Regions from separate parts of the Dorea sp. OM07-5 genome, predicted to be linked through region 2. Evidence: predicted binding sites of a transcription regulator. Region 2 holds the regulator's gene; the other holds the start of a gene.
The links. The regulator Rex, encoded in region 2, represses fermentation and respiration genes when NADH is low (regulators of the CRP and FNR family bind a similar motif). The targets are predictions, from matches to a motif close to ATTGTTAANTANTTAACAAT.

Region 1: a site for Rex is predicted at 15,048-15,067, ahead of DXC04_RS10605 (complex I 24 kDa subunit family protein). Genes of this name have one in related genera too.

What each region holds. Positions count from the first base shown of each region.
Region 1 covers NZ_QUKZ01000010.1:64,807-81,735, reverse strand. The annotation lists RNA gene ffs (signal recognition particle sRNA large type) at 1-17, opposite strand, end outside; gene DXC04_RS10675 (B12-binding domain-containing radical SAM protein) at 83-1,870, shown strand; gene DXC04_RS15910 (peptidoglycan binding domain-containing protein) at 2,052-2,663, shown strand; gene DXC04_RS15905 (VanW family protein) at 2,684-3,577, shown strand; gene DXC04_RS10665 (AIR synthase-related protein) at 3,641-4,522, shown strand; gene DXC04_RS10660 (tRNA (cytidine(34)-2'-O)-methyltransferase) at 4,663-5,160, shown strand; gene DXC04_RS10655 (hypothetical protein) at 5,316-5,624, shown strand; gene DXC04_RS10650 (V-type ATP synthase subunit I) at 5,668-7,686, shown strand; gene DXC04_RS10645 (V-type ATP synthase subunit K) at 7,683-8,168, shown strand; gene DXC04_RS10640 (V-type ATP synthase subunit E) at 8,191-8,784, shown strand; gene DXC04_RS10635 (V0D/AC39 family V-type ATPase subunit) at 8,806-9,774, shown strand; gene DXC04_RS10630 (V-type ATP synthase subunit F) at 9,767-10,087, shown strand; gene DXC04_RS10625 (V-type ATP synthase subunit A) at 10,116-11,882, shown strand; gene DXC04_RS10620 (V-type ATP synthase subunit B) at 11,885-13,258, shown strand; gene DXC04_RS10615 (V-type ATP synthase subunit D) at 13,287-13,946, shown strand; gene DXC04_RS10610 (LysR family transcriptional regulator) at 14,045-14,968, shown strand; gene DXC04_RS10605 (complex I 24 kDa subunit family protein) at 15,152-15,625, shown strand; gene DXC04_RS10600 (NADH-quinone oxidoreductase subunit NuoF) at 15,627-16,929, shown strand, end outside.
Region 2 covers NZ_QUKZ01000002.1:49,218-66,146, forward strand. The annotation lists gene plsX (phosphate acyltransferase PlsX) at 1-173, shown strand, start outside; gene acpP (acyl carrier protein) at 215-448, shown strand; gene rnc (ribonuclease III) at 508-1,203, shown strand; gene smc (chromosome segregation protein SMC) at 1,211-4,768, shown strand; gene ftsY (signal recognition particle-docking protein FtsY) at 4,792-5,733, shown strand; gene ilvA (threonine ammonia-lyase) at 5,747-6,967, shown strand; gene DXC04_RS02070 (2-isopropylmalate synthase) at 7,231-8,622, shown strand; gene DXC04_RS02075 (GntR family transcriptional regulator) at 8,651-9,304, shown strand; gene DXC04_RS02080 (NADP-dependent isocitrate dehydrogenase) at 9,349-10,554, shown strand; gene ppk1 (polyphosphate kinase 1) at 10,644-12,728, shown strand; gene abc-f (ribosomal protection-like ABC-F family protein) at 12,886-14,811, opposite strand; gene DXC04_RS02095 (redox-sensing transcriptional repressor Rex) at 14,946-15,602, shown strand; gene DXC04_RS02100 (NAD(P)H-hydrate dehydratase) at 15,776-16,929, shown strand, end outside.

The DNA of each region.
Region 1 (16,929 bases), on a different contig from region 2:
ACACCCCGGCTGCACGAGTCTATATTTTAACGTGTTTTGCCCGAATTGTCAATGGAAATACCGGAATTGGAGGAAATATACAATGAAGATTTTGCTGGCAGCGATCAATGCCAAATATATACATTCAAATTTAGCAGTCTATTGTCTGAAAGCATACGCTGACCTGCACTGCCACACAGAACAGGAAAATAATGAATTACAGATTGAGATCGGAGAATATACGATCAACCAGCAGATGGATGATATTATGCGGGATGTCTACGAAAGGCAGCCCGACGTTTTATGTCTGTCATGTTACATCTGGAATTTAAAATATGTTGAAGAACTGATCCGGGAAATAAAAAAAGTCCGTCCGAATCTTAAGATTTGGACCGGCGGCCCGGAAGTTTCTTATGACGCACCGGATGTACTTCGAAGACTGCCGGAAGTTACCGGGGTAATGAAAGGAGAAGGCGAACTGACTTTTCATGCATTGTGTGAAGCATATGTACAGACAGAACAGGAAATGACCGGATATGAGATCCCGGATGATGTGCTGGGCGGGATTGATGGAATTACATTTCGTGACAGTAACGGCGAAGTAGTAGAAACACCGTGGCGGCAGCCGATCGATCTGAGCGAAGTCCCGTTTGTATATGAACATCTGGAAGATTTTGAACATAAAATCATCTATTATGAGACAAGCAGAGGCTGTCCGTTTGCATGCAGCTATTGCCTTTCTTCTATAGATAAGAGACTTCGTTTCCGCAGCCTTGATCTTGTATTTCGAGAATTACAGTTTTTCCTGAATCATAAAGTTCCGCAGGTTAAATTTGTAGACCGTACATTTAACTGCAAGCATGACCATGCACTGGCAATATGGAAATATCTGGAAGAACACGATAATGGAATTACGAATTTTCATTTTGAAGTGTCGGCGGATCTGTTAAATGAAGAAGAACTTGAGATTATTACTGCTATGCGTCCGGGATTGATCCAGTTGGAAATCGGCGTACAGTCAACGAATCCGGATACGATCCGGGAGATTCACCGAACAATGGATCTTGATAAGCTTGCTGCAAAAGTGGCAAGAGTCAATCAGGCAGGAAATATCCATCAACACTTGGATCTGATTGCCGGATTGCCATTTGAGGATATCAAAAGTTTTGCAGTGTCTTTTGATGATGTATACCGAATGCGCCCGGAACAGTTGCAGCTTGGTTTCCTGAAAGTTCTGAAAGGTTCTTATATGGAAACAAAAAAAGAAGATTATGGATTGCAGTATAAAAGTACACCGCCATACGAAGTGCTTTCGACCAGATGGATCTCTTATGAGGAAATCTTACATCTAAAAGGCATTGAAGAAATGGTTGAAGTTTATTATAACAGCAGACAATTTGAAGAGACGCTTGAAGAACTGGGAAAAGAATATGAGAGTGCATTTACCATGTATGAGAAACTCTGGAGTTATTATAAGAAACAAAATTATCATCAGGTCAATCATAAACGAAGCGAGCGCTATGAGATTTTGCTTGGATTTGTACATGAATATCATCCGGAAAAAGTGGAATACTACAGAGAATTGCTGACGTATGATTATTATCTGCGTGAAAATGCAAAATCCAGACCGGCATTTGCAGGAAAAGAAGTGCTTACGAAGGAAGAATACCGTCAGTTTTATGAAACAGAAGATAAAGAAAGGCGTTATCTTACTTCCTATGATAAATATGACAAAAACCAGCTGCGTAAAATGACGCATCTGGAAAGATTTTCAAGATTACAGAAAACAGTTTTGTTTGATTATCTGGAACGAAATCCTCTTACGCAGGATGCAAGAATCTGTCTGATCGACAGTCTGGCAGATTGTGGGGAAAATCGTTGCAAAGCATAGAAAAAGAGGGTAAAATATAAACGCATAACGCATAGAGAGGAAGGAAGAAATATGAATTTTAATGATAAAAGAGTAAAAAAAGCAGTCGCAGTTATCATTATGATTGTGATTGTAGCTATGGTAGCTACTATGATTTTGCCGGCAATGGTATAAGATCGTTATAGAAGGAGACAAAAGAGCAGTGGGGGAAAAGACAGGAGACAGGAGAAGACAGGGCTTCGGAAGAGTTTCCAGAAGGATGTTACGAAGAAGGAGAAAAAGAAGACAGCTCATTGGTCTGATGACAGTTGTCCTGGTTGTGTTAGTATGGGGTGCCGCTTATCTGGCACTCTATCGTTATGTGTCAAAATATCCGGTGAAGAAGATTTGCGATAACGTATATATTAATGTGGTAAATGTGTCCGGAATGACACGGGAAGAAGCAAAGCGTGCGATGGAAGAACATTTCGCTGAAGATGAGAAGCAGGCAGTTGTATTGAAAACCGGGGAGAAAGAGACAGAAACAACGCTGAAAGATCTTGGGTTTCAATATAAAAAAGAAGATCAGGCAATCGAGAAAGCAGTTTCTTATGGAAAAAAAGGAACACTTCTTAGCAGATACCGCAAACTTCGCAGACTGAAAAAAGAAAAAACAAAGATAAATATGAAGCTGGCGCTTGATGCGGATAAGACAGAGAAAGTTCTGAAGAAACAGGCGGTCCCGCTTGCACCGCATGCAACGGATGCAACGATTGCGCGTGTGAACGGAGAATTTCAGATTACATCGGAAAAAAAGGAAAAACAATCGATATAAAAGAAACAAAAAAGTTGTTGGTGCAAACATTGAACCGGAAATGGAATCATAAAAAGCTTGAGGTTACACTTCCGCAGAAGACAGGACATCCGAGAATCAAAGCAGCAGATCTGAAAAATATCAAAGACTGTCTGGGAACATTTTCAACCGATGCCGGTGGAGGTGAGCGCTGGAAGAATCTGAAAAACGGAGCAGAGAAGTTAAATGGCACGATTCTGATGCCGGGAGACGTCGTATCGGTACATGATATTACTTCTCCATATGATGCAGAACACGGCTATGCACTGGCGGGTTCTTATGAGAATGGACAGGTTGTAGATTCTTACGGCGGAGGAATCTGTCAGGTATCTACGACATTGTATAATGCCGTTTTGTATGCGGAATTAAAAGTGATAAAGCGTTTTCCACATTCTATGGCAGTAGCATATGTAGATCCGTCCAGGGATGCGGCGATCGCAGGCGATTATAAAGATTTCAGATTCCAGAACAATTACAAAGATCCAATATATATTGAAGGTGGAATTGATGGAGCAAACCAGCTGACATTTTCAATTTATGGCAAAGAAACAAGAAAAGAAAGTCGTAAGATCCAATTTGAAAGTGAGACGACGCATACAGAAGAACCGGGTGTGAGATATCAGGCAAATGCGGATGCGGCGATTGGTTCGATCGTTGCAGCCGGTGGCGGGCATACCGGCCGTACAGCAAGACTGTGGAAGATTGTAATACAGGATGGAAAGCAAGTGAGCCGGAAAGTTATTAATAACAGCACTTACAATAAGTCGGATCAGGTGATTTCAGTGGGAACGAAGTCGTCAAATGCACAGGCTTCAGCGATTGTAAGAAATGCGATCGGTTCGCAGGACAGAAGTAAGATTAATGCGGCGATTAGTCAGGCACAGGCTCTGGAATAATCATGGAACAGGAAACAGAGCGTATGTGTCGGAATAAATGCAGGAAAAGATGGAGAGGCATAAATGAGATTTGAAACAAAAGATGGCCATATAATAAGTGAACAGACAGTGATATGTGGATATTCAAAGCAGATCGGTGTGTACGGTGTTGCGGCTGTGGCAAATGCACTGGCAGCAGAAGGTGCAGAGCATATCGGAATCAGTGTACAGATACAGATTCCGGATTATGGATACCAGTCGAGGATTCATGGACTGGAAAAGTCTATCCGGAAAATCTGCAAAGAAAAAGATCTGGAACTTCTGGAAGTAAAGTCCGGAAAAAGTCCGGTGCTCCGTTTTGCACAGGTTGTCGTAAACGGTGTAGCTGCTGTCGCTGAGACTAAGACGCGTAAGCCGGAAGCCGGACAGGCAGTGGTTCTGCTAAAATGGGCAGGAATGGAAGGAATGCTGCGTGTGACAGAAGAGAAAGAGGAGCAGCTTAAGGAACGATTTTCACCAGCATTTCTTGCGCAGATCAAAAGCTATGCACCGCAGGTATTTTCGATAAAAGAAATGAGAAAAGCACGCGAAGCAGGAGCATTTGGATTGCGCCAGATCGGAGAAGGCGGTATTCTTGCCGAACTTTACCGGATGGCAAAGGAAGAAGGGCTGGGTCTTGATCTGGAACTTCAAAACATCAGCCTTTTGCAGGAGACAGTCGAAGTCTGTGAACAGTTTCATCTGAATCCGTATCAGATGACATCAACAGGAAGTTTTCTTGCGGTAGTATCGGACCAGTCAGCATTTCTGCGTCAGATGGAAGAGGCAGGAATTCCGGTCTCAATGATTGGATATTTTACAGATAATAATGACAAGATTATAAGAAATGGAGAGGAAATACGTTACATTGACCGCCCGGCACCGGATGCGGTGTATGGTATTTTCTCAGAGCCAAAAGAAAAATAATAGAATGATCTCATATAAAGAATTTGCGCTTGTAAATGAAGGTGATGAATCTTTTGTATGGGATCGTTTTTTATTGCTGTAGAAAGTGTATCCATTATATAGTATTATAAAATTAAGTTATGTAGAAAAGAGGAGAGATTATGTTAAACATTGTATTACATGAGCCGGAGATCCCGGCGAACACAGGAAACATCGGAAGAACCTGCGTGGCAGCAAATGCAAGGCTGCACCTGATTGAGCCGTTAGGATTCCGTTTGAATGAAAAGAACTTAAAAAGAGCAGGAATGGACTACTGGAAAGATCTGGATGTGACGACTTACATTGATTTTAATGATTTTATGGAGAAGAATCCGGGAGCAAAGATCTATATGGCTACAACAAAGGCGCATAAAGTATATACAGACGTGCAGTATGAGCCGGACTGCTATATCATGTTTGGAAAGGAAAGCGCAGGAATTCCGGAAGAAATATTAGTGAATCATGAGGAGGACTGTATCCGTATTCCGATGCTGGGAGACATACGCTCTCTGAATTTGGGCAATTCAGTCGCTATCGTGTTATATGAAGCGTTGCGGCAAAATAATTTTCCGGGAATGAATCTGGAAGGACATTTGCATCATTTGCACTGGAATGTCTGAATTATTTGAAAAATATATAAAAATTATGTAAATTCCACAACAATAAGCGCGCTTGTTCTTGTTCGGATACAAATTATTCTGGACATTTGATAATTGCGGTATTATAATCAAACTTACAACAAAGTTTTAACGAACGCGAGGGAGGTGGTGAAGGAATGGTAGAAGAGACCATTAGAACCATTAAGGACACGGAGTGTGAGGCAGATAAGGCCATGAAAGAAGCCGATGCAGCATGTGCCGAGATTCTTGAAAAAGCGGATGCATCTGCAGGGAGGATAAAAGAAGAAGCAGAAGCAAAAGCAAAAGAAAATGCGCAGTTCGCAATGAATGAAGCAAAGAAAGCCGGAGAAGAAGCGGTAAAGGACGCACTTCAGAAAGTAGATGAAGAGATTGTTTCGTTAAAGCGGGAAGCGGGCAGTAAAGAAGCCGAAGCAATAGCAGCAGTTATTGCACAGCTGGTTTGATCAAGATCTAACCGGAAAGAAAATGTAAAGGAGGGATAGATCTATGGCAGTATTGCAGATGCAAAGAGTCAGTATCTGCGCACTTAAAAAAGACCGCAAAGCAATTCTGGAAAAGCTGCAGGCACTCGGCGTTATGGAGATGAACCAGATCGCTGATGAAGAAGGCTTTGAAAAGATGGACACAGTGAATGCGAAGCTTAGCTTTGAGAAGAAAGCACAGCTTACAGAGACGGCGCTGGGTATCCTTGATATATATGCACCGCAGAAGCAGTCAATGTTGTCCGGGTTAGCGGGAAAAGAGCTTGTCAGTCAGGATGAATTCCAGAAAATCACAGCGAAAAAAGACGAAGTCATTGAAAAAGCAGATGCTCTGCTCACAAAGAGCAAAGAGATTGCAGAGATCAAAGCAAATATTGTGAAGATTGAAAATCGGATTGAATCGCTTGAACCGTGGCTTTCGTTGGATGCACCTATGAATTATGCAGGTACAGCCAGAACAGCAATGTTACTTGGAACGATGCCGGCGGGCACAGATGAAGCGGCTATTCATGAAAAGGTAGCTGCAGAGTGTCCGGAGATTGAAGCACTGGATGTGCAGATCATTTCCGAAGATGCAGACGCGGTTTATCTTGCTGTATTTTGTCTGAAAAAAGAGGCAGAGAAGACCGAAGAAGCTCTGAGAGCTGGAGGATTTGCAAGACCATCGCAGATATCCAACCAGATCCCGGCGAAGGAAAAAGAGAATCTGAAAGCCGAGATCCAGAAACTGAACAAAGAGATTGAAGTGACAGAGGAAGAGATCAAAGGATATGCCACAAGCAGAGAAGAGTTGAAAGTAGTGGGGGATTATTTCAGACTCCGTGCAGAGAAGTACGAAGTGCTTGGCACACTTCCACAGTCACAGCGAACATTCGTAATTAGCGGATATGTTGCAGAGAAAACAGTTCCTGTCCTTAAGAAAGCAATCGCAGACAGATACGATTGTGTGATGGATGTGGAAGAGTTAAAGGAAGAGGAAGAACCGCCGGTTATTTTAAAGAACAATGCTTTCTCAGACAGTGTAGAAGGTGTTCTGGAATCCTACGGACTTCCGCATAAAGGAGAGTTTGATCCGACGACAATCATGTCGTTTTTCTATGTATTCTTCTTTGGTATGATGTTATCTGATGCTGCATACGGTGCGATCATTGCAATCGCATGTTTTGTAGTATTGAAGAAATTCCCACGGATGAGCAAGAGTATGAGAAAGTCCATGAAGATGTTTATGTTCTGTGGTTTATCTACACTTGTGTGGGGTGTATTATTTGGCGGTTACTTCGGAGACGTTGTCGATGTTGTAGGAAAGACATTCTTTAATAAAGATATAACGATCAAGCCATTATGGTTTGCGCCGCTGAATAATCCGATGAAGCTGTTGATCTATTCCATGGCATTCGGACTTGTACATTTGTTTGTCGGCCTTGGAATCAAAGGTTACATGCTTCTGAAAGAAGGAAAAGTATTAGACTTTTTCTGTGATGTTATTTTATGGTATGTATTTCTGGCAGGACTTTTACTGATGCTGATCCCATCTGATATTTTTGCTTCTATAGCACAGGCAAAAATCGTATTTCCACCGTTTGTGAATACGCTTGCAAAAGCGCTTGCGATTATCGGTGCACTGGGACTGCTTCTGATGTCAGGAAGAGCAAATAAAAATCCGGTTCTCAGGATCGCGCTTGGAGCGTATGACATCTATAATATTACCGGATGGCTCAGTGATGTATTATCTTATTCACGTCTGTTAGCTCTCGGACTTGCAACCGGTGTTATTGCATCTGTTGTAAACCAGATGGGCAGCATGTTTGGAAAAGGCGTGGTTGGTGCGATCGGATTTGCGATTGTGTTCGTGGTGGGACATACTTTGAATCTTGCGATCAACTTACTTGGTGCATATGTGCACACGAACCGTCTTCAGTTTGTGGAATTTTTCGGAAAATTCTACGAAGGCGGTGGAAAACCATTTGAACCATTTGAATCAGATACAAAATATGTAGATATTAAGGAGGAAACTTTATCATGAGTATTTGGAGTAATTTAGGACTTGTATATGCGTTACTTGGCGCAGCAGTAGCAGTATTTCTCGCAGGAGCAGGATCAGCAATCGGAGTTGGTATCGCAGGTCAGGCAGCATCCGGAGTTGTAACAGAAGACCCTAGCAAATTTGCAAAAGTATTGATCATGCAGCTGCTTCCTGGTACACAGGGAATTTACGGACTGCTGGTTGGTTTCATTACATTATCCAAGATTGGTCTCCTTGGCGGCGGCGCAGCAGATCTTGATCCACAGACAGGACTTCTGATCCTTGCAGCATGTCTGCCAATCGGAATCGTTGGACTGATCTCTGGTAAAGCACAGGGACAGACAGCAGCGGCAGCAATCGGAATTGTAGCTAAAAAACCGGAGCAGTTCGGTAAAGCAATGCTGTTCCCTGCAATGGTTGAGACATACGCAATTCTTGCACTCCTGATTTCTATTCTGGCAGTAACAGCAATTCAGGTATAAAACAGGAAGGAGCAAAGAAGCGATGACAGGATTAGAAAAAATAAAAAGTCAGATCCTGGATGAAGCGAAAGCGGCAGCAGACAGCAAGATTGCAGAAGCAAAGGCAAAAGCGGACGAGATTGTAGCGCAGGCTGAGGCAGATGCTAAGAAGATTTCCGAGACGATTGCCCACAAATCCGAACTGGATACAGTGAATTACAAAGAGCGTACGGCATCTTCCGTTGATCTGCAGAGAAGAACAAAACTTCTGGCAGCAAAACAGGAGATGATCCAGAACGTGCTGGATAAGGCATATCAGTCTCTGGAGTCTATGAATGAGGAAGAGTATTTTGGAGTTTTATTAAAATTACTTGCAAGATATGCATTGCCGCAGGACGGAGAAATCTTCTTTTCCGCAGGAGATCTCCAGAGAATGTCTGACGACTTTAAAAATGCAGTGGAGAACACTGCGCGGGACAAAGGCGGAAGCCTTAAGATTTCCGCAGAAGAAAGAAAGATTGAGAATGGATTTGTTCTTGCCTATGGCGGGATAGAAGAGAACTGTACTTTACAGGCAATGTTCGATGAGAAAAAAGACGAATTGTCTGACAAAGTATACCATATATTATTTGCGTAACGCGTGACAGGAGGAAGTAACATGAGTGAACAGTATACCTACGCGGTTGCGCGCATACGTGCACTGGAAGTGTCACTGTTTTCAAACAGCACGATCGACCAGCTGATTGCATGCCAGAATTATCATCAGTGCCTGCAGTTCCTGGAAGAGAAGGGGTGGGGAGGCACAGATACTTCCGGAGATGCAGAGGCGATACTGACCAGAGAGGAAGAGAAGATCTGGGAGGTAGTGAAGGATCTTTCCATTGACATGGAGAACTTTGCAGTACTTTCCTATCCAAAACTTTTCCATAATCTGAAAGCTGCGATCAAGGAAGTATGCACGGAGGAAAAGAACCGGCACATTTTCTATGATGATGTAGCGATTCCGGGGGATGAGATGCTGGAGATCGTAAGAGAGAAAGCGTTTACCAGACTTCCGGACTACATGCAGCATGTGGCAGCGGATGCTTATGAGACACTGCTTCATACAAGAGATGGTCAGTTGTGCGACGTGATGATCGACAGAGCAACGCTGGATGCCGTATATGCGGCAGGTAAAGCGTCAAAAGCCCAGATCATCCGGGATTATGCAGAATCAACGGTTGCAGTTGCAGATATTAAGATTGCAGTGCGATCACAGAAAACCGCGAAATCTATAGACTTTATGAAAAGGGCAATGGCGGAGTGCGACAGTGTCAGTGTGGATCAGCTTTCCAAAGCGGCACTTTCCGGTAAGGAAGCGCTTCGTGATTATCTGATGGGAACGGCATATGCAGAAGGTGCGCAGGCACTTCTGGAATCTCCATCCGCATTTGAACGGTGGTGCGACAACCGGATCATCCAGACGATTAGCCCGCAGAAATATAATGCATTTACAATAGGACCGGTAATTGCCTATGTAATTGCAAGACAGAATGAAATAAAAACGGTACGAATCATTCTTTCCGGTAAGCTTAACGACCTGCCGGATGATTCTATTCGGGAAAGGGTAAGGGAAATGTATGTATAAGATTGCAGTATTAGGCGATTATGACAGCATCTACGGCTTTGCTACACTGGGGCTTGACACATTTCCGGTTACTACCCATGAAGAAGCTGCCGAAGAGCTTCACAAACTGGCAACAGGTGGTTACGGAATTATTTATATTACAGAAGCCTGGGCCGATCAGTTAAAACATGAAATTGCAAGATATCAGGAAGAAATCATCCCGGCGATCATCCAGATTCCTGGCATTGCCGGTAATACGGGAGCAGGAGTCGCGGGCGTTAAGAAGTCTGTGGAAGTGGCTGTCGGTTCTGATATTCTGTTTTCGCAACAATAAAATAAGAAATGGAGGGTGATTCGTCCAAATGAGTACAGGTACGATTAAAAAAGTAGCAGGACCGCTGGTCATCGCATCCGGAATGCGAGATGCTAACATGCGTGACGTTGTACGTGTTAGTGAAAAGCGTCTGATTGGAGAGATCATCGAGATGCACGGTGATGAGGCATCAATTCAGGTATACGAAGAAACATCAGGACTTGGACCGGGAGAACCGGTAGAATCAACAGGGGCACCAATGTCAGTAGAACTTGGCCCTGGTCTGATCACAAGCATTTATGATGGTATCCAGCGTCCTCTGGATGATATTATGAAGATTTCGGGAAATAACTTACAGCGTGGTGTTGAAGTTGCTTCCCTGAAGAGAGACAAGAAATGGGAATTTGTTCCGGTTGCAAAAGTCGGAGAAGAAGTTGGAGCGGGAGATGTGCTCGGTACTGTTCAGGAGACAGCAGTTGTTGAGCAGAAGATCATGGTTCCTTATGGAGTAAGCGGAACAGTCAAAGAGATCAAATCCGGTGAATTTACGGTAGAAGAAGTTGTTGCAGTTCTGGAGACGAAGGACGGAGACAAAGAGCTGACAATGATGCAGAAATGGCCGGTTCGTACAGGACGTCCATATGTGAAGAAACTGCCGCTGGATGCACCGCTTGTAACAGGACAGCGTGTTGTTGATACATTTTTCCCAATCGCAAAAGGTGGAGTTGCAGCCGTTCCGGGACCTTTCGGAAGCGGTAAGACAGTTATCCAGCATCAGCTTGCAAAATGGGCAGAAGCTGACATCGTAGTTTACATCGGTTGTGGAGAGCGTGGAAATGAGATGACAGACGTTCTGAATGAGTTCCCGGAACTGAAGGATCCGAAGACAGGACGTTCCCTTATGGAAAGAACCGTTCTGATCGCGAACACATCCGATATGCCTTTCGCAGCCCGTGAGGCATCTATTTATACAGGTATTACGATTGCAGAGTATTTCCGTGATATGGGATATTCTGTAGCATTGATGGCAGATTCTACATCCCGTTGGGCAGAGGCGCTTCGAGAGATGTCAGGACGTCTGGAAGAGATGCCTGGTGAGGAAGGTTACCCGGCATACTTAGGTTCCCGTCTGGCAGAGTTCTACGAGAGAGCCGGACGTGTAGTTTCCATCGGTAAAGATGCAAGAGAAGGTTCCCTGTCCGTAATCGGAGCCGTATCTCCTCCGGGTGGTGATACATCAGAGCCGGTATCACAGGCAACCCTTCGTATCGTTAAGGTATTCTGGGGACTGGATTCCGCACTGGCATATAAGAGACATTTTCCGGCTATTAACTGGCTGACCAGTTATTCGCTGTATCTGGATAATATGAAAGACTGGTTTAATGAAACCGTTGCTCCGGACTGGATGGATGACCGTCAGAGAATGATGAGCCTTCTGACAGAAGAAGCAGCATTGGAAGAGATTGTACAGATGGTAGGTATGGATGCATTGTCTCCGTCTGACCGTCTGAAGATGGAAGCAGCAAGATCTATCCGTGAAGATTTCCTGCATCAGAACTCTTTCCACGAAATAGATACTTACACACCACTTCGTAAACAGTATTTGATGATGAAACTGGTTCTTGCATTCTATGATCAGGCTTCAGAAGCTCTGAACAAAGGTGCATCCATGAAAGATCTTCTTGTAATGGATGTCAGAGAGAAAATCGGTCGTTATAAATATACATTAGCTGAAAATATTGAGACAGAATATGAGAAGATCATGGATGAACTCGGTAAAGAAGTAGCAGGAACGATCGGGAAGGAGGACTTCTAATTATGCCAAAGGAATATAGAACAATACAGGAAGTTGCCGGACCGCTGATGATGGTAAAAGGTGTAGAAGGCGTTAAATACGACGAGCTTGGTGAAATCGAACTCGCAAGCGGAGAAAAACGACGCTGTAAAGTACTGGAAGTAGATGGAGATGACGTAGTAGTACAGCTCTATGAGAATGCTGCCGGTATTAACTTAAGTAACAGTAAAGTACGTTTCCTCGGACGAAGCATGGAGCTTGGTGTATCTGCGGATATGCTGGGACGTGTCTTCGATGGACTGGGACGTCCGATTGATGATGGACCGGAGATTTTGCCGGAGGAAAGAAGAGATATTAATGGTCTGCCTATGAACCCGGCAGCCCGCGTGTACCCGGAAGAGTTTATCCAGACAGGTGTATCTGCCATTGATGGTCTGAATACATTGGTTCGTGGACAGAAACTGCCAATCTTCTCTTGTTCCGGTCTGCCACATTCCCAGCTGGCAGCCCAGATTGCAAGACAGGCAAAGGTACGTGGAACAGATGAGAAATTTGCCGTTGTATTTGCTGCAATGGGTATTACATTCGAAGAGTCTAACTACTTCATCGAGTCATTCAAAGAGACAGGTGCGATTGACAGAACCGTTCTGTTTATCAACCTTGCAAATGACCCGGCTGTAGAGCGTATCGCAACTCCTCGTATGGCACTGACAGCAGCAGAATATCTGGCATTTGAAAAAGATATGCACGTTCTGGTTATCCTGACAGATATCACGAACTACGCAGATGCGCTGCGTGAAATTTCCGCAGCGAAGAAAGAGGTACCTGGACGTCGTGGATATCCAGGATATATGTACACAGACCTTGCAACAATGTATGAAAGAGCCGGACGTCAGAGAGGTAAAGACGGAAGTATCACTATGATCCCAATCCTGACTATGCCTGAGGATGATAAGACACATCCTATTCCTGATCTTACCGGATATATCACAGAAGGTCAGGTAATCTTAAGTCGTGAGCTGTATCGTAAAGGATTACAGCCGCCGATTGATGTATTACCGTCTCTTTCCCGTCTGAAAGATAAAGGTATCGGTGAAGGCAAAACAAGAGCAGACCACTCCAATACGATGAACCAGTTATTTGCTGCGTATTCCCGTGGAAAAGATGCAAAAGAACTGATGACAATCTTAGGAGAAGCTGCCTTAACAGAGATTGACCTGAAATATGCAGAATTTGCAGAAGCATTTGAAAAAGAATATGTTTCCCAGGGATATGACAACGACAGATCTATTGAGGAGACACTGGAAATTGGCTGGAAATTATTGTCTATGCTGCCAAGAGCAGAGTTGAAACGTATCGACGACAAATTCTTAGACCAGTATTATGGAAAGCAATAATCAGGTAATGGAAATAAGGAGGTAGCGAATGGCATCGAAACAGATCACTCCTACCCGGATGGAACTGACCAAGACGAAGAAGAAGCTTGTTACAGCAAGAAGGGGACATAAGCTCCTGAAAGACAAGCGTGATGAGCTGATGCGTCAGTTTCTGGAGCTGGTAAAGGAGAACATGGCACTTCGTCAGAAAGTAGAAGCCGGAATCCTCTCTGCAAATAAGAACTTTGTTATAGCCAAAGCCGGAATGGATGAGGCTACGTTGAATACCGCACTGATGGCACCAAAACAGGAAGTAAATCTGGAAGTAGGCAATAAAAATGTTATGAGCGTTGACATTCCTGTGTTCAATACGAAGACAAGGACTGCTGATGCCAATGATATTTATTCTTATGGATTTGCATTTACATCCAGTGATCTGGATGGTGCTGTAAAATCACTGGCGGACATTCTGCCGGATATGTTGAAACTTGCGGAGACAGAAAAAGCATGCCAGCTTATGGCGGCTGAGATCGAGAAGACAAGACGTCGTGTAAATGCGCTGGAGCATGTGACAATTCCGGAGGCTCAGGAGACAATCAAATATATCACGATGAAGCTGGACGAGAACGAGAGAAGCTCTCAGATCCGTCTGATGAAAGTAAAAGATATGATGCTTGAAGAAGCACATCACTACAGCGAAAGAGCTTAGAATGAAAAGGCGATACAAAAGATGTGTCGCCTTTTCGTTTCGCGTAGAGAATAAGGCGGAACGGAACATCGGCATCATGGAAAAGGGAAGAGATACAAATGAATTTGACGGATTTCAAATACATTATTGAAATAGATAAAAGAGGATCGATTTCACAGACTGCAAAAGAGATTTACATTGCGCAGCCAAACTTAAGCAAAGCAATTAAAAATGTAGAAACAGAATTTGGCATACAGATTTTTAAACGCTCCTCAAAAGGAGTACAGGCGACAAGAGACGGACAGAATTTTCTGGAATATGCCAGAAAAGTCATCCGGGATGTTGATGAGCTAAGGGAACATTATGGAAAAGAACGCAGTGAAAAGCTGACACTTCGATTTTGTGTGCCCCGGGCCAGCTATATTGCGCATGCTTTTGCCGAGTATATCAGCAACCAGGATGACCAGATGGAGATGGATGTGGATTTCCGGGAGACAAGTACGATGACGGCAATCGACAGTATCGGTCAGAATGGATATGATCTTGGAATTATACGGTATCAGCGGAGAAAGCAGGAGGATTACCAATCGCTTCTTCAGCTTCGGAATCTGGAAATGCAGGTGATCAATGAATTTGATTATTTACTTTTGACTTCCGCAGACGGAGAACTTGCAGAAAAGGATTTTCAGTCTCCGGGAGAATTATCGGACGGAGTAGAAATCTTACATGGAGATTCCAGGCTCCCGAACGGAGAATATATTGAATTTTACCGGGAAGGAAGGGAAGCCTATCATCCGAAAAAGAAAATATATATTTTTGAAAGAGGAAGTCAGTTTGATATTTTAAGAGAAGTGAAGAACAGTTATATGTGGGTATCTCCGCTGCCGGAAAAGATGCTGGAACGGTATCATCTTGTGCAGAAGGAAGTCGGATTTCTAAGACATAAAATGAGGGATGCACTGATATATAAAAAAGGATATGTGATGAATCAGAAAGAAAAAGAATTTCTTGAGCATCTGAGAAGGAAAATTGAAGAAATATAATTGTCTAGAAGAAAGAAGGTGTGCCTGAGGGTGCATCTTTTTTTAGGATATATAAAATTCTATATGGAAGACATCGGATATTGATATAAACATATCAATAATTTCTATGATATAATATACAATAAATTGATAAAAAATAGCCAATATCAGGGAAAAATGAACAAAAAGGAGGATGAGGATATTATGTTAGATACATCGTATTATGAGAAAGCAGATGAAATCATAGCAAGACACACAAGAGAAGAACGATCATTGATCCCGATTATCCAGGATATTCAGGAGGAGTACAGATACCTGCCACCGGAACTTCTGACATATGTGGCAAAACAGATCGGGATTACGGAAGCAAAGGCGTACAGCGTGGCAAGTTTTTATGAGAATTTTTCTTTCGAGCAGAAAGGCAAATATGTCATTAAAGTCTGTGATGGAACAGCCTGTCATGTGAGAAAATCCATTCCGATCCTGGAACGTTTGTATAAGGAACTCGGATTAAATGATAAGAAGCATACATCAGACGATCTGTATTTTACTGTGGAGACGGTGTCCTGTCTGGGGGCATGTGGTCTGGCACCGGCGATTACAGTAAATGATGTTGTGTATCCTAAGATGTCACCGGAAAAAGTAGTGGATCTGCTGAAAGAGTTGAGAGGAGAATAACATGAAGATAGAGAACAGAACGGAATTAAAAGAATATCGTACTGAATGTCAGAAGCGGCAGCGTGCGAAATGTCGCGTTTTGATCTGCGGTGGAACAGGATGTCTGGCCGGGGGTTCAGATAAAATTTACCAGAAAATGCTGGAACTGACAAAGAATGACGGGAATGTATCGGTGGAGTTCGGCGCAGAGATTGCACATACCAAGGTTATGAAGAGTGGTTGCCACGGATTCTGTGAAATGGGACCGCTGGTGAGAATCGAACCACATAATTATTTATATATTAAAGTGTCGCCGGATGATTGTGAAGAGATCTATCAGAAAACAATCTGCGAAGGAAAATCGATTGAACGTTTGTTATATCATATGGACGGACAGGTCTATGCTTCACAGGAAGAGATCCCATTTTACGCAAAGCAGACGAGACTTGTATTGAAAAACTGCGGACATATCGATGCCGATCACATCGAAGGAGCGATGGTGGTCGGAGCATATTCTGCATTAGAAAAAGCATTGTTTGAGATGACACCGGAATCCGTGATCGATATGATTTATGAGTCAAATTTAAGAGGACGTGGCGGTGCAGGATTCCGTACCGGACGTAAATGGAAACAGGTAGCATCCCAGAAGGAAAAGATTCGTTACGTAGTCTGTAACGGTGACGAAGGTGACCCGGGCGCATTCATGGACAGAAGTATTATGGAGGGTGATCCGCACCGCATGATCGAAGGTATGATGATCGCTGCATATGCGGTTCAGGCGCAGGAAGGATATATTTATGTCCGTGCCGAATATCCGCTCGCGATCCAGAGACTGGAGACGGCAATCCATCAGGCGGAAGAGATTGGAATTTTAGGAGATCATATCCTGGGAACAAACTTCAGCTTCCGTTTACATATCAACCGAGGAGCCGGAGCATTTGTCTGCGGCGAAGGAAGTGCGCTGACAGCATCTATTGAGGGCAAACGTGGTATGCCGAGAGTAAAACCGCCGCGTACAGTACAGCAGGGACTCTGGGCAAAACCTACAGTATTAAATAACGTTGAGACTTACGCAAATGTACCAATGATCATTCAAAACGGCGCAGAGTGGTATCTGGGTATCGGTACACCGGAAAGCCCGGGAACAAAAGCATTCGCATTGACAGGTAATGTAAGAAACACAGGACTTATCGAAGTGCCGATGGGAATTACTCTCCGGGAAGTTATTTATGATATCGGTGGAGGCATTCAGAACGGTAAAAAGTTCAAAGCGGTTCAGATCGGCGGACCATCGGGCGGATGTCTGACAGAGAAACAGCTGGACA
Region 2 (16,929 bases):
GTTTTGACTCGTCCGAGTACGGAGGAGCGCCACTTCTGGGACTCAACGGTCTCGTTGTCAAGACACACGGCAGCTCTACTGCGAAGGAAATCTGCAATACGATTATACAGTGTGTTACATTTAAAGAACAGAAGATTAATGAGAAGATCAAAGAAAGTATTCAGCCGGAGTAATTTCCGTTGGATAGATAGAAGAGCAGAAAGGATGAACAGATATGGAATTTGAAAAATTGAAAGCAATTATCGCAGATGTATTAAATCTTGATGAGAATGATATTCACATGGATTCTACATTTGTAGATGATCTCGGAGCAGATTCACTGGATATTTTCCAGATTATTATGGGAATCGAAGAAACTTTTGATATCGAGATTGATAATGAAGATGCGGAGAAGATTGTTACAGTCGGAGATGCTGTAGAACAGATAAAAAACGCAACAAATGACTAGGCATGAACAAGACGAGAAAGCCCACAGCGGGCTTTTTCGTTTTATGAGGTAGATAATTTATGGATAATATGTTAAAAGAGTTACAGGATCGGATCGGTTATCATTTTCAGGATGATAAACTTCTGAAAAAAGCGATGGTACACAGTTCCTATGCAAATGAGAAGCATCTTCCAAAATACGAGTGCAATGAACGTCTGGAATTTTTAGGAGATGCGGTGCTGGAGCTTATTTCCAGTGAATTTTTATTTTCCCTGCACAAGACGATGCCGGAAGGGCAGCTTACAAAGACGCGCGCAAGTATGGTGTGCGAACCTGCGCTTGCTTTCTGTGCAAGAGATATTGAGCTGGGTAAATATCTGCTGCTCGGAAAAGGTGAGGATGCAACCGGCGGAAGAAAGAGAGAATCTGTCACATCAGATGCGATGGAGGCACTGATCGGTGCAATTTATTTGGACGGTGGTTTTGCTAATGCAAAAGAGTTTATTGAGAGATTTATTTTAAAAGATCTGGAAAATAAGAAGCTCTTTTATGATAGCAAGACTATCCTGCAGGAGATTGTACAGTCAAACTTTAAGGAACCTGTGTCCTATGAGCTGCTTGGAGAAAAAGGACCGGATCATAATAAAGTGTTTGAAGTGGCTGTCCAGATCGGTGACGACAGATATGGAGTCGGCTCCGGGCGCACAAAGAAAGCAGCGGAGCAGGAGGCTGCTTACCAGAGTATACTGGCACTTCGGAAAAAGAACATTGAGTAGGTGAGGTATGTATTTAAAAAGTATTGAAGTGCATGGATTTAAATCTTTTGCGCACAAATTAAAGTTTGACTTTCATAACGGAATTACCGGAATTGTCGGACCGAACGGAAGCGGTAAGAGTAATGTTGCAGATGCTGTCCGGTGGGTACTTGGTGAACAACGAATCAAGCAACTGCGTGGAGGCACGATGCAGGATGTTATTTTCTCCGGGACAGAGAACCGTAAGCCTTTAAGTTATGCATCGGTTGCGATTACGTTGGATAATTCTGATCATCAGCTTCCGATTGATTATGAGGAAGTGACGGTAACAAGAAAGTTATACCGTTCCGGCGAAAGTGAATATCTGATCAACGGCAGTACATGCAGGCTGAAAGATGTCAATGAACTCTTTTATGATACCGGAATAGGTAAAGAAGGGTATTCGATCATCGGACAGGGTCAGATTGATAAGATCTTAAGCGGAAAGCCGGAGGAGCGAAGAGAGCTTTTTGATGAAGCGGCAGGTATCGTTAAGTTTAAGAGACGGAAGAATACTTCTGTTAAGAAGTTAGAAGAAGAGCGTCAGAACCTTCTGCGAGTCAATGATATTCTTACTGAGTTGGAGAAACAGATCGGTCCACTGGAACGACAATCGGAAAAGGCAAGAGAATATTTGAAGAAGAAAGAAGCGCTCAAGACATACGATATTAATATGTTTCTTCTGGAGACAGAGAGACTTAAGGATCTTTCCGGTCAGGTGGAAGACAAGCTTAAGCTTACTAAAGAAGAGCTGGAGCAAGCTTCTGCAGATTATGATGGAATGAAGCAGGAATATGAAGCTGTAGAAGAGCAGATGGAGACGATTGATGAATCCATTGAACACTCCAAGAATCAGTTGAATGAGACTTCCATGCTTAAGCAGCAGCTGGAGAACCAGATCGCACTTTTAAAAGAACAGATCCACAGTGCACGTATGAACGATGAGCATTATGCCCAGCGTGCACAGAGCATTGAGATGGAACTGAGTGAACGTGAAAGCCAGCTTGCTGAACTTAAGAAAGAACAGACGGTAATTCTTGCGGAACATAAGGAAAGCCGGGACAAGGAAGATAAGGCGAAACTGACACTTGTTGAAGTACAGAGTAAGATTGCAGAACTGACAGATGCGATTGACCGCGGTAACAGCAATATCATGGATGTGCTGAATAACCGTGCATCTACGAAAGCAAAGATCCAGAAATATGACACGATGCGGGAACAGATCCAGGTGCGTCGTTCAGAGCTTACAAAACGGATTTTAGAGGAACAGACATCCGGAAACAAACAGCAGAAAGAGAAAGAAAAATATGCTGCGGAATTAGAAGATATTTCCGCACAGATCATTGAACTTAATGAGAAGCAGAATACATATGAAGAACAGATTAAAAGTATTCAGGCAGAGATGAACCGGCTGTCGGAACAGTTCCGTATCAGCCAGACTTCTTATCACCGGGAGCAGTCCAGACTGGAGTCTCTGAAAAATATTACAGAGCGTTATGATGGATATGGAAACAGCATTCGGCGTGTCATGGACAACAAGAACCAGGAACCGGGACTTCTCGGTGTTGTTGCAGATCTCATCAAAGTAGAAAAGCAGTATGAGATTGCGATTGAGACTGCACTTGGCGGAAGTATCCAGAATATTGTTACCCGTGATGAAGATACTGCTAAGCGGATGATTCAGTTCCTTAAGAAGAATAAGTTTGGACGTGCAACATTTCTTCCGCTTACAAGTATTCGTCCGGGAAATGGAATCGGCAGACCGGAAGCGCTGAAAGAGCCGGGAGTGATCGGACCTGCGAATGCACTTGTTACAGTCGATCCGAAATACAACGGTCTTGCATCGAATCTTCTGGGACGTACGCTTGTTGTTGACCACATTGATCATGGTATCCAGATTGCGGGAAAATACAAACAGTCAATCCGCATTGTTACGTTAGAAGGAGAACTGATCAATCCAGGTGGTTCTATGACTGGTGGTGCATTTAAGAATACGAGTAATCTGTTAAGCCGCAGGAGAGAGATTGAAGAATTGGAAAAAGCGGTACAGAAGTTAAAAGCACAGATGAATGATCTGGAGCAGTCTCTGAATGAAAAGAGAACGAAGCGTACCGGATATTATGAGAAGATAGAGCTGTTAAAAGAAGAATTGCAGAAGGCATATGTCGTTCAGAATACAGCGAAGATGAACCTTGATCAGGCGGAGGCGAAGATCCATACGTCAGAGAACATGATTTCAGATATTAACAGAGAATCAGAAGAGCTGGAACATGAGATGTCAAATATTTCTGATAATCAGGAATCTATACAGGTAGAGCTGGATACATCAGAGAAGATGGAGCAGGAGTTAAATGCCAGAATTGAAGCGGATCAGACTGTATTAGATCAGATCCGAGAGGAAGAAACTTTATGTCAGAAAGAGGTGGAGACTCTGCATCTTGCTAATGCAAGTCAGGAGCAGAAGATAACATTTATTACAGAAAATGTTACACGTATCCAGGAAGAAATTGATAAATTCACACAGGAAATGGAAGAACTTACAGCAAGCCAGGGCGGTAATTCCAAAGAAATCGAAGATAAGGAATTACAGATCCGTGAGCTGAAAGAGACGATTGCAAATTCCGGAGATTTATTTACAGAGATCCGGCAGGAGATTGAGAAATCAAGGAAAGAGCGTGAAGAACTGAACCAGAGACACAAAAGTTTCTTAAAGAAACGGGAAGAACTTTCGAAACATATGTCTAATCTGGATAAGGAAGTATTCCGCCTGGAAAGCCAGAAAGAAGGCTACGAGGAATCCACAGAAAAACAGATTAATTATATGTGGGATGAATATGAGATCACATATGGTCATGCACAGGAATTAAGGAATGCGAACCTTACAGATCTCTCCAAAATGAAAAAGTGTATCCAGGAGTTAAAAGGCGAAATCCGGCAGTTAGGTTCCGTAAACGTAAACGCAATCGAGGATTACAAGAATGTTTCCGAGCGCTATACGTTCTTAAAGAACCAGCACGATGACCTTGTGGAAGCGGAAGCGACACTGGAACAGATCATTGCGGAGCTGGATACAGCGATGCGTAAGCAGTTCAGGGAGCAGTTTGAACGGATCTGCAAGGAATTTGACACCGTATTCAAAGAACTGTTCGGTGGTGGTAAAGGAACGCTTGAGCTTATGGAAGATGAAGATATTCTGGAAGCAGGAATCCGCATTATCGCACAGCCACCGGGAAAGAAACTGCAAAATATGATGCAGTTATCCGGAGGGGAGAAAGCATTGACGGCGATTTCCCTGTTGTTTGCAATACAGAATCTCAAGCCTTCACCGTTCTGTCTCTTAGATGAGATCGAGGCGGCGCTGGACGATAATAACGTAGACCGTTTTGCAAAATATTTACACAAGCTGACAGAGAATACACAGTTTATTGTAATTACACATCGTAGAGGAACGATGATCGCTGCGGATAGATTATATGGAATCACAATGCAGGAAAAAGGTGTTTCAACCCTTGTTTCGGTAGATTTACTGGAAAATGAATTAAAATAATAGTATGATAAGAGGAGGCTGTTATGGCAGAGGAGAAAAAGGGCGGCTTTTTCAGTCGGCTCGTTTCAGGGCTTACGAAAACAAGAGATAATATTGTATCCGGAATGGACAGCATTTTTCACGGATTTACACATATTGATGATGATTTTTATGAAGAACTGGAAGAAGTTATGATCATGGGAGATCTGGGCGTTCAGGCAACCTATGATATTCTGGATGACCTGAAAGAAAAGGTAAAAGAGCGTCACATCAAAGAACCGGCAGACTGCAGAGAAATTCTTATTGAGAGTATCAAAGAACAGATGGATGTTGGTGAGACTGCTTATGAATTTGAAGACAAGACTTCTGTTGTAATGATGATCGGTGTCAATGGTGTCGGAAAGACAACGACAATCGGCAAGCTCGCAGGAAAACTGCGTGCCCAGAATAAGAAAGTCGTACTGGCTGCTGCGGACACATTTCGTGCTGCTGCCGGTGAACAGTTAAAAGAATGGGCAAACAGATCGCAGGCAGAGCTGATCGGCGGTCAGGAAGGTTCCGATCCGGCATCCGTTGTATTTGATGCAGTTGCAGCCGCAAAGGCAAGACATGCAGACGTACTTTTATGCGACACGGCAGGAAGACTGCACAACAAGAAGAACCTGATGGAAGAGCTCAGAAAGATGAATCGTATCATTGACCGGGAATTTCCGGAAGCATACAGAGAGACGCTGGTCGTGCTGGATGCGACAACGGGACAGAATGCACTGCAGCAGGCAAAGGATTTTAATGATGTTGCGGATATTACCGGAATCGTACTGACGAAGATGGATGGAACAGCCAAGGGTGGTATTGCAGTTGCAATCCAGGCAGAACTTGGTATACCGGTGAAGTACATCGGTGTCGGAGAAACAATAGATGATTTGCAGAAATTTGATGCGGATGCATTTGTAAATGCGTTATTTGCGAAGGAAGACGAGAATTAGGAGGGCAACAAAGATGGAAAGTTTAACACTGGAAAGTTTTGAACAGGCGAGTGAGATCGTGAAAAAAGTCACACTGCCTACCAAGCTGGTTTACAGCGAGTATTTAAGCAAAGAGACAGGTGGTAAGATTTATCTGAAACCGGAAAATATGCAGTATACAGGCGCTTACAAAGTACGTGGATCTTATTATAAGATCAGCAGAATGTCAGAAGAAGAGAGAGAACGTGGACTCATCACTGCTTCTGCCGGAAACCATGCACAGGGTGTTGCCTATGCAGCACAGCAGTTTGGCTGTAAAGCAACAATCGTTATGCCGACAGTTACACCACTTATCAAAGTCAACCGTACAAAGAGCTATGGAGCGGAAGTTATCCTTCATGGTGATGTTTATGACGATGCATGTGCGTATGCGCTGAAGCTTGCCGAAGAGAAAGGATACACATTTGTACATCCGTTTGATGATCTGGAAGTTGCAACCGGACAGGGAAGTATCGCAATGGAGATTGTACAGGAACTTCCTACAGTTGATTATATTCTTGCTCCGATCGGTGGTGGCGGACTGATCACAGGTGTATCAACACTTGCGAAGATGCTGAACCCAAAGATCAAAGTCATCGGTGTAGAGCCGAAAGCAGCAGCAAGTATGACTGCAGCATTTAATGCGGGTGAGCCGGTTACACTGGACAGCGCAGATACGATTGCTGATGGTACAGCTGTAAAACGTGTCGGAGAAAATATTTTCCCATATGCGAAAGAGAATATCGATGAGATTCTGCTCGTAGAGGACGATGAGTTGATCGGCGCTTTCCTTGATATGGTAGAGAACCATAAGATGGTTGTCGAAAATTCCGGACTTCTGACAGTTGCAGCGCTGAAACAGATGAACTTAAAAGGTAAGAAAGCAGTTGCAATCTTAAGCGGTGGTAATATGGACGTTATTACGATGTCATCTATTGTACAGCATGGTCTGATCCAGAGAGACCGTATCTTCTCTGTATCTGTACTCCTTCCGGATAAAGCCGGTGAGCTAGTGCGTGTTGCGAAGACGATTGCGGATGCCAAAGGTAACGTTATCAAACTGGAACACAACCAGTTTGTAAGCACGAACCGTAATGCGGCTGTGGAGCTTCGTATCACAATGGAAGCATTTGGAACAGAGCATAAGAATGAGATTCTCCAGGCACTGGAAGATGAAGGACTTCGCCCGAGAGAGATCAGTGCAAAACTGTACTAATGAAAAGAAATGCTGAAAGTATGATATAGCAAAACATGACTTTCTGCCAGGTCATCTGGTGGAAGTAATAATTGAATACAGAGATGCTACAGACATAAAAGCAGTATGGGTATAATAGGAGAGAACCTAAGATATTCATATTGCTTTTCTATTTTCCTCATAAAAATTTTAATTTCTTCTTGACATACAATGTATGATTGTATACAATCATACATAAAGATTGAAAAAGAATAGTATTTGTTACGGAAAGAGAGATGACAGCAATGGAAGATAGAAAAGTATACCTTGATAAACACAGCAATCTGTTGCAGCTGGAAGAGCATATGTATCCGCTCGTAGATGTCGATAAACCGAATGTGTTCCGGAATCTGTTCCACTATGATGAGATCCCGAAGATTGCATTCAATGACCGTATTGTACCGCACAGTATGCCGGATGAGATCTGGATCACAGATACAACCTTCCGCGATGGACAGCAGTCCAGAACTCCGTACACGACAGATCAGATCGTAACGCTTTATGATTATTTTCACAGATTGGGCGGACCGAATGGAAAGATCAGACAGTGTGAATTTTTCCTCTACAGTAAAAAAGACAGAGATGCCGTTTATAAATGTATGGAGCGAGGATATAAGTTTCCGGAGATCACAAGTTGGATCCGTGCAAGCAAGAAAGACTTTGAACTTGTGAAAGAGATCGGTATGAAAGAGACCGGTATTCTTGTAAGCTGTTCTGATTATCATATTTTTTATAAACTGAAAATGACAAGAAGAGAGGCAATGAACCATTATCTTTCTGTCGTTCGTGAATGTCTGGAGACAGGAATTTCACCTAGATGTCATCTGGAAGATATTACACGATCTGATATTTACGGATTCGTGATTCCGTTCTGTCTGGAACTTATGCATCTGATGGAAGAATATAAGATTCCGGTGAAGATCCGAGTCTGTGATACGATGGGATATGGTATCAACTATCCGGGTGCCGTGATCCCAAGATCCATTCCGGGTATTATCTATGGCCTTCGTGTACATGCCGGAGTTCCGAGCGAACTGATCGAGTTCCATGGACATAACGATTTCTACAAAGCAGTCAGCAATTCTACAACCGCATGGCTGTACGGTGCAAGCAGTGTAAACTGTTCGCTGTTTGGAATCGGTGAACGTACCGGTAATACACCGTTGGAAGCTATGGTATTTGAATATGCACAGCTTCGAGGAACACTGGATGGCATGGACACAAGAGTGATCACAGAGATTGCAGAGTATTACGAGAAAGAGATCGGCTACAGAGTCCCGTCGAGGACACCGTTTGTCGGAAAGAATTTCAATGTTACCCGTGCAGGAATCCATGCGGATGGTCTGCTGAAAAATGAAGAGATTTATAATATTTTCGATACAGATAAATTCCTGAATCGCCCGCCACTTGTTGCAATTTCAAATACATCCGGTCTTGCGGGAATCGCACACTGGATCAATACTTACTTCGGACTGAAAGAAGAGAAGCAGGTTGACAAGAACAGCAAGCTTGTTGACAAAGTAAAAGAGTGGGTAGATAAGGAATATGAAAGCGGTCGTGTCACCGTCCTGACAGATGAAGAACTGTTAGGTGTTATTGATGAGGCGTGCAAAGAGCTTGGCATCCGTCTCAGATAACAACGAACAAATTGAGAGAGGTATAAAAATGATGGAATATCAGGATCAGTCTCTGAGAGGAAGAGTTTTTCAGAGACTGCGTGAAGATATATTAAATGGTAAATACAAAGAAAATGATGAGCTTAGGGAGATTTCCATCGGGGATGAACTGGGAGTCAGCCGTACACCGGTAAGGGAAGCTCTCCGTCAGCTTGAACTGGAAGGACTGGTACGGATCGTACCGAATAAAGGCGCTTATGTGACCGGAATTACAAGAAAAGATGTAGCAGACATCTTTAAGATCCGCTCGATGTTAGAAGGTCTGTGCGCCAGATGGGCAACTGAGCATATTACGGATGAACAGATTGAAGAGCTGGAAGAGATGCTTCTTCTGTCAGAATTTCGTCTGAAAAAGGAGCAGAGTTCTATCGCAGAACAAGTATCCGAACTTGACGGAAGATTTCACAGAGTTCTTTACGAAGCATCGGACAGCCGTATATTAGAACATGTCCTGACAGATTTTCATAAGTATGTGAAGCTGGCAAGAAAGACTTCTGTTGGCGAAGAACACCGGGCCGAAAAATCCATTCAGGAACACCGGGCGATTCTGGAAGCAATCAAACAGAAAGACGCAGACAAGGCAGAAGAACTTGCGAATCAGCATATCAAAAATGTAATGCAGAACCTGCATCTGGAAGAATAATAATCAGATAGAATATAGAAAATAACGTAGAAAGGGAGAAGAACATGGCTAAGATTAAAATGACAGTACCAATTGTGGAAATGGACGGAGACGAGATGACAAGAATCCTTTGGAAGATGATTAAGGAAAATCTTTTGGAACCTTTCATAGAGTTAAATACTGAATATTATGATCTCGGACTGGAACACAGAAACGAGACAGATGATCAGGTGACGATTGATTCGGCAAATGCGACGAAAAAATACAAAGTCGCTGTAAAATGTGCAACAATTACACCGAATGCCGCCCGCGTAAAAGAATATAACTTAAAAGAAATGTGGAAGAGCCCGAATGGAACAATCCGTGCTATCTTAGATGGAACGGTATTCCGTGCACCGATCGTTGTAAAGGGCATTGAACCTTGTGTAAAAAACTGGAAGAAGCCGATCACCATCGCAAGACATGCATATGGAGATGTGTATAAAGGTTCTGAGATGAAGATTCCAGGAGCAGGAAAGGTAGAGCTTGTTTATACTGCAGAAGATGGCAGTGAGACAAGAGAACTCGTACATAATTTTGACAGTGCCGGAGTTGTACAGGGAATGCATAATATCAATCATTCGATTGAGAGCTTTGCAAGAAGCTGTTTCAATTATGCACTGGATACAAAACAGGATCTCTGGTTTGCTACGAAAGATACAATTTCCAAAAAATATGACCATACATTCAAAGATATTTTCCAGGATATCTACGATGCAGATTATAAAGACAAATTTGAAGAAGCAGGAATTACTTATTTCTACACACTGATCGACGATGCGGTTGCCCGTGTTATGAAATCCGAGGGTGGTTATATCTGGGCATGCAAGAATTATGACGGAGATGTTATGAGTGACATGGTATCATCTGCATTTGGTTCACTTGCAATGATGACATCTGTGCTTGTGTCTCCGGAAGGATATTATGAGTACGAGGCAGCACACGGAACCGTACAGCGCCACTATTACAAACATCTGAAAGGTGAAGAGACATCCACAAACTCTGTGGCAACAATTTTTGCATGGACAGGAGCACTACGTAAACGTGGTGAGATGGATGGAAACAAAGAGCTGATGGCATTTGCAGACAAGCTGGAAAAAGCAACGATTGATACAATTGAAAGCGGCAAAATGACAAAAGACCTGGCACTTATTACAACACTTGAGAATCCGACTGTGCTGAACAGCGAAGACTTTATTAAAGCGATTGCAGAAAAATTAAAAGAGGACTAAACTTTACAGAGATTTTACGGAAAACAGATATACTTCAAACAGAACTATGGTATTTTTGTAAAAGGCAAAAAAGTAAAAGGAGTACTGTTATGAAGAATATATATTGTAATCGGGAATTATCGTGGTTAAAGTTTAATGAACGTGTATTAGAAGAGGCAGAGAGTAAAGACGTTCCATTATGTGAACGTCTTACCTTTGCCTCTATTTTTCAGACAAATCTGGATGAATTTTTTATGGTCAGAGTCGGATCGCTGCAGGATCAGATGTTACTGCACAAAGAAATCCGTGACAACAAAACAAAGAAGACAGCCAAAGAACAGATCGAGGCAATTCTGGAAGAAGTAAAGCGGCTTGGCAAAAGACACGGGAAAGCTTTCGAAAATCTTTTGCAGGAACTGGAAGCGTATGGCGTACGTTTTGTAGATTTCCGGCATATCGACGAGGGAGTCAGTCAGAGACTGGAACGATATTTTAAGACAGAGATTGCACCTCTCATTTCGCCTACGATCATCAGCAAGAGACAGCCGTTCCCATTTCTTAGGAACAAAGATATATATATTGTTGCAGTACTGGAAACGAAGAGTAAAAAAGAGCGTCTCGGTATCATTCCGTGCTCAAACAATGTGTTTAAACGTCTGATCGAACTGCCGGATCATCCGGGCACTTTTATGCTGTCAGAAGAATTTATCCTGCATTATGTGCCGGAAGTATTTAAAGGATACCGTATCAAGGCAAAATCTGTGATCCGTATTACAAGAAATGCGGATATCGATGCGGATGCATTGTATGATGAAGATCTGGATTATCGTGATTTTATGGCAGATCTTATCAAAAAGCGTAAAAAACTGACTCCGGTTCGCATAGAATTTTCAAGAGAAATGAATAAAAATGTTGTTGCAACATTGTGTAAATATCTGGAAATGGACAAGACGCATGTGTTTTTGTCGGATGCACCGCTGGATCTCTCATTTGTATTTGAAATCCAGGACCGTCTGAGAAAAAATCCGGAACTGTTTTATGAGAAAAAGGTGCCGCAGAAATCACCGATGTTTCAGGATGGTGAGAGTATTCTTGCGCAGATACGCAGGGAAGATAAGTTACTTTCCTATCCATATGAGTCTATCCGCCCATTTCTTCATATGTTAAATGAGGCGGCAGAAGATCCGGATGTTATTTCAATAAAAATGACTCTGTACCGCCTTGCAAAGCAGAGCAAAGTCGTGGAAGCACTGGTAGAGGCGGCAGAGAATGGAAAAGAGGTTATTGTTCTTGTAGAGCTGCGTGCAAGATTTGATGAAGAAAATAATATTGAATGGTCCAGAAGACTGGAAGATGCCGGATGTCAGGTAATCTATGGGCTGGATGGATATAAAGTGCATTCCAAGCTGTGTTTGATCACAAGAAAAAATGATAATCATGTGGAATATTTTACACAGATCGGAACGGGAAATTATAATGAGAAAACATCCAGACTGTATACAGATTTATCCCTGATGACATCAGATCCTGCAATTGGTCTGGAAGCATCCAATGTATTCCAGGCACTTCTGAAAGGTGAAGTTGTTGAACAGTCAGAGAAACTTCTTGTCGCACCAAAATGCCTGCAGAACCGTGTGCTGGAAATGATTGATGAGGAAATTGAACACGCCAGACATGAAGAACCGGCATATGTCGGTGTGAAATTAAATTCGCTGACAGATAAGAAAATCATTGATAAACTGGCGGAAGCGTCAAAAGCAGGTGTAAAAATTGATCTTGTAATACGTGGAATCTGTTGTCTGCTGCCGGGAGTTCCGGAAAAGACAGAAAATATCCGCGTGATCAGTATTGTAGGACGTTTTTTGGAACATTCCCGTATTTATATTTTCGGAACAGAAGAGCGCAGTAAAGTTTATATCGCATCGGCGGATTTTATGACAAGAAATACGGTACGCCGCGTGGAGGTAGCTGCGCCGGTGGAGGATGTAAGATTGAAGGAATGTCTGCTTAAAGATTTCCGGATTATGTTAAATGACAATGTCCAGGCGCGGAAAATGAACCCGGATGGAAATTATACAAGAATAAGGAATGACAAAGAGCCACTTTCTGCCCAGGAATATTTTTATGAGGAGGCTTATAAAAAAGCCGGAAAAAAAGAGCAGCCACAGGTGAAAACGGAAACGGCAGAATCATAATGAGATGGACAATCGAATAAAGATGAAGTGATGATTCGGTATGATTATATAATTGGAATTGCACCGTTAAGTAAAAAAGGCTTTAACTTCTCGCAGTCAAAGCCTTTTTGTATTATTTATCTTATGCGATAAGAACAGTAGTTTTGACTAAGATAATTTAGTCTTCAGCAAGAATTTCCCAGTTTTTATAAAGAGTTTCCAACTCTTCCGCAATCTGTACTTTCTCTTTGGCGAGTTCCTGGCATTTGACAGAGTTTGTGAAAATCTCTTCTTGTACCATAAGTTCATCAATTTCCCGGTCGCGGTCTTCGAGTACGCTGATGCGTTCTTCCGTCTTTTTTAATTCATTCTGGCGTTTGCGTTCCTTAGCCTGCAGTTCTTTTTGTTCCTGCCAGCTTAATTTGGAAGCGGAGACTTCACCGGAATCGGTGGAAGAATCAGAAGTCATATCGATATTTTCTGTATATGCAGCTGTGAGTTCTTCCTTTTTCTCCAGGTAATAATCGTAATTTCCAATGTAATTGACAAACGTATGATGCGTAAGATCCAGGATTCTTGTGGCAGTCTGATTGATGAAATAACGGTCATGCGAAACATAGAGCAGTGTTCCGGTATAATTATTCAGCGCTTTTTCCAGAATTTCTTTTGAGGTAATGTCTAAATGGTTGGTCGGCTCATCGAGGATCAGGAAGTTTGCTTCAGAGAGCATAAGCTTTGCAAGAGAAACACGTCCTCTTTCACCACCGCTTAAATCGGAAATCCGTTTAAAGACATCGTCTCCGGTAAATAAGAATGCTGCAAGCATGTTCCGGATCTGCGTATTTGTAAGAGTCGGGTAATCATCCGAAATCTCTTCAAAGATTGTCTTTTCCATATGGAGCACATGGTGTTCCTGATCGTAGTAGCCAATCTGGACATTCGTACCAAGGGTGAAAGTTCCGTTGTCTGCAGGGAGAACCTGATTTAAAATCTTAAGCAGAGTCGTCTTGCCGGTTCCATTATCGCCGATGATCGCAACGTGTTCGCCACGCTTGATCTCAAAACTGATATCTGAAAATAACGTCTGTGGTGGAAAAGCTTTACTTAAATGTTCTACCGTCAGTACATCATTACCGCTGATGGTTGCAGGTTCCAGCTTTAACTGAAAGTCTTTGTTTGTTTCTATCGGTTTTTCTACCGGCTTGATCTTCTCAAGCATTTTCTCACGGCTTTCCGCCCGTTTGATTGATTTCTCGCGGTTGAAAGAGCGGAGCTTTTCAATAACAGCTTCCTGATGCTTGATCTCTTGCTGTTGGTTGAGATATTCTTTGATACGCGCTTCGCGGATCTGCTGTTTTTTCTGAGAGTAATCAGTATAATTACCAGAATAAGTCATCAGTTCACCGTTTTCTATTTCGATGACTTTCGTAACAATCCGGTTCAGAAAATAACGGTCGTGTGAGACGATCAGTACTGCACCCGGATAATTTAATATGTAAGTTTCCAGCCACGTGATTGAATTCAGATCCAGGTGGTTGGTCGGCTCGTCCAGAAGCAGAATATCCGGTTTAGTAAGCAGAAGTTTGCCGAGAGAAACACGGGTTTTCTGTCCTCCGGAGAGCGTATTCACCGGTTTGGTAAATTCTTCTTCCTGAAAACCTAGTCCCTTTAAGACACCAGTCAGTTCGCTTTCATAAGCATATCCATTTTCGCGTTCAAATGCTGCGGTCAGCCGGTTGTAGGAGTCCATGTGGTCTTCCAGAGAGTCTCCACTTAAATCCTTCATCTCCAGTTCCAGCTGACGGATCTTCTGTTCCATGGCAATGATATCTGCTTTTGCCGTGCGCACTTCTTCGTAGATCGAACGATCTGTATTCATGTCCTGATGCTGGGCGAGATATCCCATAGTCTTTCCTTTGGTCAGGATGACGGAACCACCATCTGACGGCAGTTCTCCGGCAATTATCTTGAAAATAGTAGATTTGCCGGCTCCGTTCGGGCCTACAAGGGCAGCTTTCTCATGATCTTCTATATGAAAAGAACCATCTTTCACAATGATTTCTTCACCAAATGCTTTGTTAATTCCATGACAGGCGAGTATCATAAAAAATTCCTCCTTATCTGTTCACATACGTTCTTATTATAGCGAAAACGTAATAAAAAAACTACTAAAAAATTGACTTTATTCATACAATTTTATATAATAACAGTTAGAATATATATGGGAAGGTGAAAAAATTGGATAATCGAGGAATATCACAGGCAGTCATCCGACGTTTGCCGCGATATTATAGATATTTAGGAGAACTCCTTGAAAATGGGGTAGAACGTATTTCTTCTAACGATCTGAGCAAAAGGATGAAGGTTACTGCGTCTCAGATTCGTCAGGATCTTAACAATTTCGGAGGATTCGGACAGCAGGGATACGGCTATAATGTCAAATATCTATATACAGAGATCGGCAAAATCCTGGGACTGGAAGAAGATCATAAGATCATAATCATTGGTGCAGGTAATTTGGGACAGGCACTTGCAAATTATGCAGCGTTTGAAAAACGTGGATTTATCCTGACCGGAATTTTTGATGTAAATCCGCGTCTGGAGGGAGTTGCGATTCGTGGAGTGCCGATCCGCATGATGGACGAGTTGAAGTCCTTTGTCCAGAAGAATGATGTAGAGATTGCTGTACTTACAATTCCAAAAGAGAAGGCAATCGAAGTTGCGAATATGCTTGTGGAGAACGGCGTGCGCGCGATTTGGAACTTTGCACATACAGACCTCAATCTGCCGGATAATATCATTGTTGAGAATGTGCATTTGTCAGAGAGTCTGATGCAGTTATCTTATAACATCAGTCGTTATAATGAAGACCAGCGCAAAAAAGGAAAGAACTAGTAAAAGCAGACGTATAGAAACAGGCATGTGTATACAGGCTTGTTTTTATACGTCCTTTTTATATGATACCAGAGCAGAAAAGCCTGCATTCATGTGAGCTTGTCAGTAAGCGGATGTAAGGTTTTGTGACTCCGCAGGTGTCATAAGTACGATTATATTAGGGAGATGAGCATATGAGGTTTTTACCGGATGGAGACAGTATGAAGGCGGCAGATAAGGATACGATAGAGAATCTCGGTATCCCATCACTGGAACTGATGGAACGTGCGGCGAGGAGTTGTATTGATTCCATGAAAAAGGAAAAGCTGGATTTTACAGATGTTCTGATTGTCTGTGGATCGGGAAATAATGGCGGAGATGGTTTTGCTGTCGCGAGACTTTTAAAAGAAGAAGGATGTGCGGTTACTGTTTTTATGGCGGGGAATCCGGCACATTTAAGTGCGGAATGCCGATATCAGTGGAAGCTTTTTGAAAGCATTGGAGGATCGATCCGCGACCACTACCCGGATGGCACATACAGCCTGATCATTGATGCTATATTCGGTGTTGGTCTGAGTCGGGAAGTAACCGGGCATTACCGGGAAGTTATTGAGTGGATGAATGAAGCGTCCGGAACAAAAGTTGCAGTGGATATTCCATCGGGAATCAATGCCGGAAATGGTTGTGTGCTTGGTATTGCATTCCGCGCAGATTATACAGTGACGTTTCAGGTTGAGAAGATCGGACTTATCTTTTATCCTGGAAAAGAATATGCAGGTAAAGTCACAGTGACAGATATCGGAATATCACTCCGGACGATGGAGAAGAACAAGAACATTGCATATCTGCCGGACAGAGAGGAATATATCAGAATGCTGCCGGACAGACCGGAAGATTCCAATAAGGGTACTTATGGAAGGCTGCTTGTGATCGCCGGAAGTAAAGGGATGAGCGGAGCTGCATTTCTTAATGCAATGGCAGCTTATCGGATGGGAGCCGGACTGGTGCAGATTTATACGGAGGAATCGAACCGGATCATTTTACAGGCACTCCTGCCGGAAGCAATCATCACAACCTATACAGAATTTGACAAGGAAGAAGTGAAACGGCTTTTAAGTCACGCAGATGCGGTATGCATTGGTTCCGGACTTAGTAGATCCAAGACTGCAAAGAAGATTTTAAAAACCGTATTGTCCAATGTGGAAGTAGCATGTGTGATCGATGCAGATGGACTGAATCTGCTTGCGGAGCATTTGAAATATACAGAATATCTTACAGAAGGAAGGTTTATCCTGACTCCGCATATGAAAGAGATGTCCAGACTGACCGGACTTTCTGTTCCTGAAAT